Regions from separate parts of the Arthrobacter sp. E1SS-5 genome, predicted to be linked through region 2. Evidence: riboswitches for the same ligand, from Rfam matches in the RefSeq annotation. Region 2 holds a riboswitch; each other region holds the start of a gene.

Region 1 (2,255 bases), 2.2 Mb from region 2:
ACGCGTTCTCCCCGGAAGAAGCGTGGGCAGACGGTAGTTTGGAACCATGATCCAACCCGCTTCGAGCTACAACGATGACCTGCGCCTGGCACATGTCCTGGCCGACTCCGTGGATGACCAGACCATGAGCCGCTTCAAGGCCCTGGACCTCCACGTTGAGACCAAGCCGGACCTGACGCCGGTCACCGATGCGGACAAGGCCGCCGAGGAAGCGATCCGCGGGCAGCTCTCGCGTTCCCGCCCCCGTGACGCGGTCCTGGGCGAAGAGTTCGGCAGCACTGGCCACGGTTCGCGGCGCTGGATCATCGACCCCATCGACGGGACCAAGAACTTTGTCCGCGGCGTTCCGGTCTGGGCTACCCTGATCGCCCTGGTTGACGAGGGAGAGCCGGCGGTGGGCGTGGTCAGCGCCCCGGCCCTGGGCAAGCGCTGGTGGGCGGCGAAGGGGATGGGCGCGTACATGGGCAGGTCCCTGGCGGCTGCCACACGGCTCCGCGTCTCCAACGTCTCCAGCCTCGCCGATGCCTCCCTCTCCTACTCCAGCCTCACCGGCTGGAAGGAACGGGGAAACCTCGACGAGTTCCTGGGCCTCACCGAAGACGTGTGGCGGACACGCGCCTATGGCGATTTTTGGTCGTACTGCATGGTGGCCGAGGGCTCCGTGGACATTGCCTGTGAACCGGAGCTGAACCTCTACGACATGGCCGCCCTGGTGCCGATCGTGGTGGAGGCCGGCGGCCGTTTCACGTCCCTGGAAGGCGAGGACGGCCCCTTTGGCGGGAACGCCCTGGCCACCAACTCCATCCTGCACTCAGAGGTGCTGCACCGCCTGAACCCTTACCTGGATGATTTGCTGTAACGGTTGACTTTTCTACGGGAAAACGAATAAAGCGACGGCGGGCACCTCCCAAAGGAGGTGGCCGCCGTCGTTTATTCGGCAGCGCGTAACAAAGGGCTTAACAATCGCTGCAGGTTCAGCCTTGGCCGCCGCATGTCCTACGCTTTTATCCAGGTCACGAGTGCCAGCGCTAAACCCCGGTTTGCTGGCCGGCAACCCTCCATTCGCGGTGGGGTGCCCCGGGTGACGACCAGGCCGGTCCGGAGCGGATGCGGCAAGCGCGGATTCCACTATGCCGGAGTCCTGTATTCAAGTGAGGTCTCTGTGACAACTGCCACCGTCTCCCCCCAGCCCGCCACCACCGAATCGGCCGTTGCTGCTGAACGCCACGCCGTTGCCGGACGGCCCCTCGCGGCGGTCACCGGCGCGGAAATCCAGGCGCCGCTCATTACCGGCGGCCACGTGCGCTACGCGAACCTTGACTATGGCGCATCCGCCCCGGCGCTCTCCGTGGTGTCCGCCTACCTGAACGAGATCCTGCCCTACTACGCCAGCGTCCACCGCGGGGCAGGGTACGCCTCCCAGATCAGCACCTCGGTTTACGAGAACGCGCGCAGCATTGTCCGCGATTTCGTTGGGGGCCGCCCGGACGACTCGGTCATCTTCACGCGCAACACCACGGATTCGCTCAACCTGCTGGCAGGTTGTCTTCCCATCAGAGATGGCCGGCCCGCCGGCGATGTGCTCTACCTGGACATCGAACACCACGCCAACCTGCTGCCCTGGCAGGGCGTACCGCACCGGAGCATCGTGGCGGCAGAGACGGTCGCTGGCACCGTTGACGCCGTCCGCGCGGAGCTGGAGCAGGGCGGGGTCAGCCTGCTGGCAGTCACCGGCGCTTCAAACGTCACCGGCGAGATCCTTCCCATCCGGGCCCTGGCCGCGCTGGCCCACCAGCACGGGGCACGGATCGTGGTGGATGCTGCCCAACTCGCACCGCACCGCCGGGTGGACATCAGCGCCGACGGCATCGACTACCTCGCGTTTTCCGGCCACAAGCTGTACGCACCGTTCGGCGCCGGCGTCCTGGTGGGACGCCCTGACTGGTTGGACGCGGGCGTCCCGCACCTTGCCGGCGGCGGCGCGGTGAAGGAAGCAAGGCTCGACGGCGTCAGCTGGGCCAGCGGGCCGGCACGCCACGAGGGGGGCTCACCGAACGTCCTCGGAGCCGCCACCCTGGCCCGCGCCACACAGGTCCTCGCGGGGCTGGACCAGGACCGGTGGCACGCCCACGAATCGGCCATCCGCTCCTTCCTCGTGGAGGGCCTGCAAAACATCAACGGGGTCACGGTCCACCAGATCTTTAAGGACAGCAACCCGGAAACGGACACCATCGGCGTGGTCAACTTCTCCGTCG
Region 2 (2,255 bases):
TCGACGCTGTTGAAGACCACGGCGCCCAGCTGCTTCGACTTTTCGACGACGGCGGGATCTGCGTTGGGGGTGGTGGGGTACAGGATGGAGCCGGAGACCAGCTTGCCGTCACGCTCAGCGCGGGTGCCCTGGTGGTGCAGGTCAATCATGTAGTCGATCCGGTACTTGCGCATCACGTTGTTGTGCAGCGCCTGGGTCTCCGGCTGGATCTTGGCCACGTGGTCGCGGTTCAGGTCCACACCCTCGGCGTTGTAGCGGGTGAGATGCCGGTCCCCCTTGGCGAGGTAGTTGTCCAGGGAGAAGTTCACGTCCCCCATGGCGCCGTCCGCGTTGAGCATGGGCAGCACCAGGATGTTCACGCCCTTGAGGATGTCCGCCGATTTGCCGGTACCCAGGTGCTTGATGAACTCCATGGCCCCCTCGGTGGTGAGCTGTTCGTTGCCGTGCTGCTGCGTCAGGTAGAGGATGGTGGGCTTGGCCGGGTCCGAGATGTACTTGACCAGGTGGATGTCCCGGCCCTTCACGGTCTGGCCGATGACTTCCAGTTCCATGGCGGGCTGCTTGGCATCCTGGTCCTTCAGGAAGGAAACCATCTGGTCATAGGTGGCCAGTTTTGTCGTGGTGATCTGGCCGTTGCCGTCGTAGCCGGGGCCTTCGCCCACCGCGTTCGCCAGCGGAGCCGGTCCCGCCACGACGGCCAGCGCCAAGGCGCCGGAAAGGGCAAGGTTCCTGAAGGTTGCCAGGGATTTATTCACGGTGGATGACCTCTTCTTTGAGTGCGGTGGTTCTTGGGTGCAGTGGGTGCGCAGCCGCCATGTTCCCCATTTCGGCTGTGACAAAGAGCCAACCAAGCTGGACAGAATCTGTCAATACGCTGGACGAAACCTGTAAGCATGCCAAGAGGACAGCAGGGGTGAGATCAGGCCTACTGGCGCGACACAAAGCGGACCGGACTTGCCCGCGCGCAGCGGTGTCGATTTAGGTGGGAGGGAACCATCCGGAGCGGCCGAGAGACCTGGCTCGATGACGCCGCAGCAACCACGGTCCAGCAGGAGCCCTGCTGGTCGAAGGTGCTACTGCCAGGACCGATGGAAAGGAAGATTCCAGCATGTCCCTGAACACCGACCACATCCGCGTCACCCACGCCGGTTCCCTGCCCCGCACCCCGGAACTCATCGCAGCCAATGCGGCCAAGGAAGCCGACGGCATCACCCCGGAATTCCTTGATCTCCTTGAGGCCTCGGTGGCGGACATTGTCCAGCGCCAAAAAGACCTGGGCGTCGACATCGCCAACGACGGCGAGTACGGCCACACCATGTCCAGTTCCGTGGACTACGGTGCCTGGTGGAACTACTCGTTCTCCCGACTCGGCGGCCTGGAACCGACCAACGTGGACCGCTGGGCCGACTCGCAGGTGCACCGCTCCTCGCCGGGCCACATCGTCCTGACCTCCTTCCCGGACCGCCGCGACCGGCAAAAGTTCAACGAGGCCTATAACGACCCGTCCTCGGGCATCCTCTCGCACCGCAAGTCGGTCACCCAGCCCAAGATCGCCGGGCCGCTGACCTACACGGGCCAGGACCTTGTAGCGTCGGACATCAGGAACCTGAAGACCGGGCTCGCCGCCGCGGGCCTCTCCGACGGTTTCGTGGCCTCGCTCTCCCCCGGCTCCTGCGCCCGGGTGGCCAACGAGTACTACAAAACGGACGAGGAACTGGTCTACGCCTGCGCCGACGCCATGCGGGAGGAATACAAGGCGATCATCGACGCCGGCCTCACCGTGCAGCTCGATGACCCGTCCCTGGCCGAGAGCTGGGACCAAATCAACCCCGAGCCCTCCCTGGAGGACTACCTGAAGTTCATCCAGCTGCGCGTCGAGGCCACCAACTGGGCCCTCCGGGACCTCCCGCAGGAACAGATCCGGCTGCACGTCTGCTGGGGCTCCTGGCACGGCCCGCACACCACCGACATCCCGTTCGCGGACATCATCGGGTCCGTGCTGCAGGTCAACGCCGGCGCCTACTCCTTCGAGGCCGCCAACGTGCGCCACGAACACGAATGGCGGGTCTGGGAGGACACCAAACTCCCGGAAGGCAAGGTGATCATTCCGGGCGTCGTATCGCATGCCACCAATGTGGTGGAGCACCCGGACCTGGTGGCGGACCGCATTGTCCGCTTTGCCGACGTCGTGGGCAGGGAAAACGTCATTGCCTCCACTGACTGCGGCCTGGGCGGCAGGGTCCACCCGCAGATCG
Region 3 (2,255 bases), 960 kb from region 2:
TGGCGCATCAGCTGCTTCACGGGGCCTTCGATGAACTCCCTGGTGCCCAAAATGGCACCGCCCATCACCCGGCCCTGGCCATCGATGTGCTTGGTGCCCGAGTAGACGATGACGTCCGCGCCCAGGTCACCGCAGCGCTGCAGCAGGGGAGTGGCAAAGACGTTGTCCGCCACCACGGTGGCCCCCGCAGCATGCGCCAGTTCGCTGACCGCGGCGATGTCCACGATTTCCTGCATGGGGTTGGACGGGGATTCGAAGAAGACCGCCGTGGTGGGCTTGGAGAGCGCTTCGCGCCACTGGTCCAGGTCCGGCCCGTCCACGAATACCGTCTCCACACCCCAGCGGGGCAGGATTTCGTTGAGGACCACGAAGCAGGAACCGAACAGCGAGCGTGCGGCCACCACCCGGTCGCCCGCTGCCAGCAGGGCACCCAGGGCGGTGAACACCGCAGACATGCCCGACGCCGTCGCGAAGCATGCTTCGGTGCCTTCGAGCAGCCGGAGCCGTTCCTGGAAGGTGGCCACGGACGGGTTGCCGTAGCGGGAGTAGACAAAGCGCTCGTCCTCGCCGGTGAAGGCGCGTTCGGCGGCCGCTGCGGATTCGTAGACGAAGCCGGAGTTGAGGAAGATGGCCTCCGACGTTTCCTGGAAGTTGCTGCGGTCCAGCCCGCCGCGGACGGCCTGCGTGTCAGGGTTCCAGCCGGGGGCGTCTTGGTTGAAGCTCACTTAGTTCTTTCCGAGGTTGGTGGGCAGGCCACGGTTTTTCCAGCCATTGACAGTCCGCTCTCCGAAGCGGTCGGGATCGCCCTCGAAGCCCTCAAGGACGCTGTAGGCGGTGAAACCGGCCTGGGTGGCGGCGGTGGCAGCGGCGATGGAGCGCTTGCCGGAGCGGCACAGGAACACCAGTTCCGTGTGCGGGTCCTCCGGTGCCTGATTGGTCAGGTCCTTGATGAAGTCCGGGTTGGGGATGCCGCCGGGGAAGGTCCACTGGATGAACAGGGGGTCGTTGTCCGTGGCCTTGGTGTCAGGGATGCCGATGTGGGCCCATTCGCCCTCGGTGCGGACGTCCACCAGGACGGCGCCCTGCTCCAGCTTGGTCCAGGCTTCCTGCGGCGTCAGGTCTCCGGCGTAGCTCATGCGTGGCCCTCGCCGTCGAACTCGCCCTCAAGTTCGTCAACGGCAGTGGCCACGGCGGCGTCCGCCGATGCGATGGCCGCCGGAAGGACGATGGCCTGCGCCACGATCACGCTGGTGCCGTTGAAGGTGGCCGCCGGGCTGCCGTGCAGCACGTACCCGTCGGCGAGCGCAGCGGAGATCCGCTCGCAGAATTCACGGTTGTCCGCGCCGGTAATCAGGCGGTAGGACAGTCTTTCGTCAGGGGCGGGTGCGTCAGACACGACGGATCTCCTTCTTTCACGCTTGCAGCTCGAATGGGTCGATATGCCGAGTATTCACCTGAGGCACCCCGCCGCGAAAGGGAGGGTTGCCGACCGGCCAGTCAGGGCTTGGCGCCGGTACTCATTACTCCCCAAAAAAGTAACACCTGCGCTCCCAAGCCGCACGGCCGCCGTCGTCATGTTCCGTAATTCGCCGGAGGCCCAAGCGACACGCGAAGGCCCGCCGCCCGATAAAGTCTTACCGGGGCACCGCCCCGTCGCCTAAGCAACGGGCAGCAGAGCAATGAGTACCGGGGGGTCCTTGCAACATGCGGGCAGTTACATCGCGCCACCACGCCACCTGGCGGAACCGTCCGCGTTCCGCCGTCGCCTGTCTGGCAACCATCGTCATCGCCTTCCTGGCCGTGCTGGCGCCAGCAGGTCCGGTGCAGGCGGCCCGGCCTGCACCTGACAACGGAAAGCCGTGGTTCGGTGCCGTGCTTGAGTGGGGAGAAGATACCGCCGCAGGCTTTAGCGACCGGCTGGGTGCCAGCCCCGCTGTCTTCGGACACGACATCACCATTCCATTCCGTGATTCGGAACGGAATGACATCGACGGCTTCCTGCAGCAGGCCGCAGCCAAAGGCTCCCACGCCCTGCTCACGGTGAAGCCGTCGGTGCCGCTGGACCAGCTCGGCACCAGCGAGGCCGAAGCCTTCGCACAGCAGGTGCACGGCCTCACCTCCGGGTTCAAGGGGCAGCTGCTGATCCGGTTCGCCCCTGACATGAACACCAGCTGGGTGGGCTGGGGCCAGCAGCCCGCCGCCTACCGCCAGGCCTTCCAGGCAGTATCCAAGGCCTTCAAGAAGGACGACGGCGG

What was found. A riboswitch is a leader RNA that binds a small molecule or an ion and turns the genes downstream of it on or off. The one in region 2 is predicted to bind S-adenosylmethionine.
Region 1: it holds a riboswitch for S-adenosylmethionine, as region 2 does, so the genes downstream of both, ACIGJD_RS12650 (aminotransferase class V-fold PLP-dependent enzyme) here and ACIGJD_RS02570 (cobalamin-independent methionine synthase II family protein) in region 2, are expected to answer to the same signal.
Region 3: it holds a riboswitch for S-adenosylmethionine, as region 2 does, so the genes downstream of both, ACIGJD_RS18545 (DUF1737 domain-containing protein) here and ACIGJD_RS02570 (cobalamin-independent methionine synthase II family protein) in region 2, are expected to answer to the same signal.

What each region holds. Positions count from the first base shown of each region.
Region 1 is NZ_CP172703.1:2,722,738-2,724,992, forward strand. It holds gene rsgA (ribosome small subunit-dependent GTPase A) at 1-1, shown strand, start outside; gene hisN (histidinol-phosphatase) at 47-859, shown strand; SAM riboswitch class IV at 1,012-1,125, shown strand; gene ACIGJD_RS12650 (aminotransferase class V-fold PLP-dependent enzyme) at 1,163-2,255, shown strand, end outside.
Region 2 is NZ_CP172703.1:515,477-517,731, reverse strand. It holds gene ACIGJD_RS02575 (M14 family zinc carboxypeptidase) at 1-755, opposite strand, end outside; SAM riboswitch class I at 991-1,095, shown strand; gene ACIGJD_RS02570 (cobalamin-independent methionine synthase II family protein) at 1,109-2,255, shown strand, end outside.
Region 3 is NZ_CP172703.1:3,960,148-3,962,402, reverse strand. It holds gene ACIGJD_RS18555 (O-succinylhomoserine sulfhydrylase) at 1-725, opposite strand, end outside; gene ACIGJD_RS18550 (rhodanese-like domain-containing protein) at 726-1,136, opposite strand; gene ACIGJD_RS18545 (DUF1737 domain-containing protein) at 1,133-1,396, opposite strand; SAM riboswitch class IV at 1,410-1,525, opposite strand; gene opgC (OpgC domain-containing protein) at 1,705-2,255, shown strand, end outside.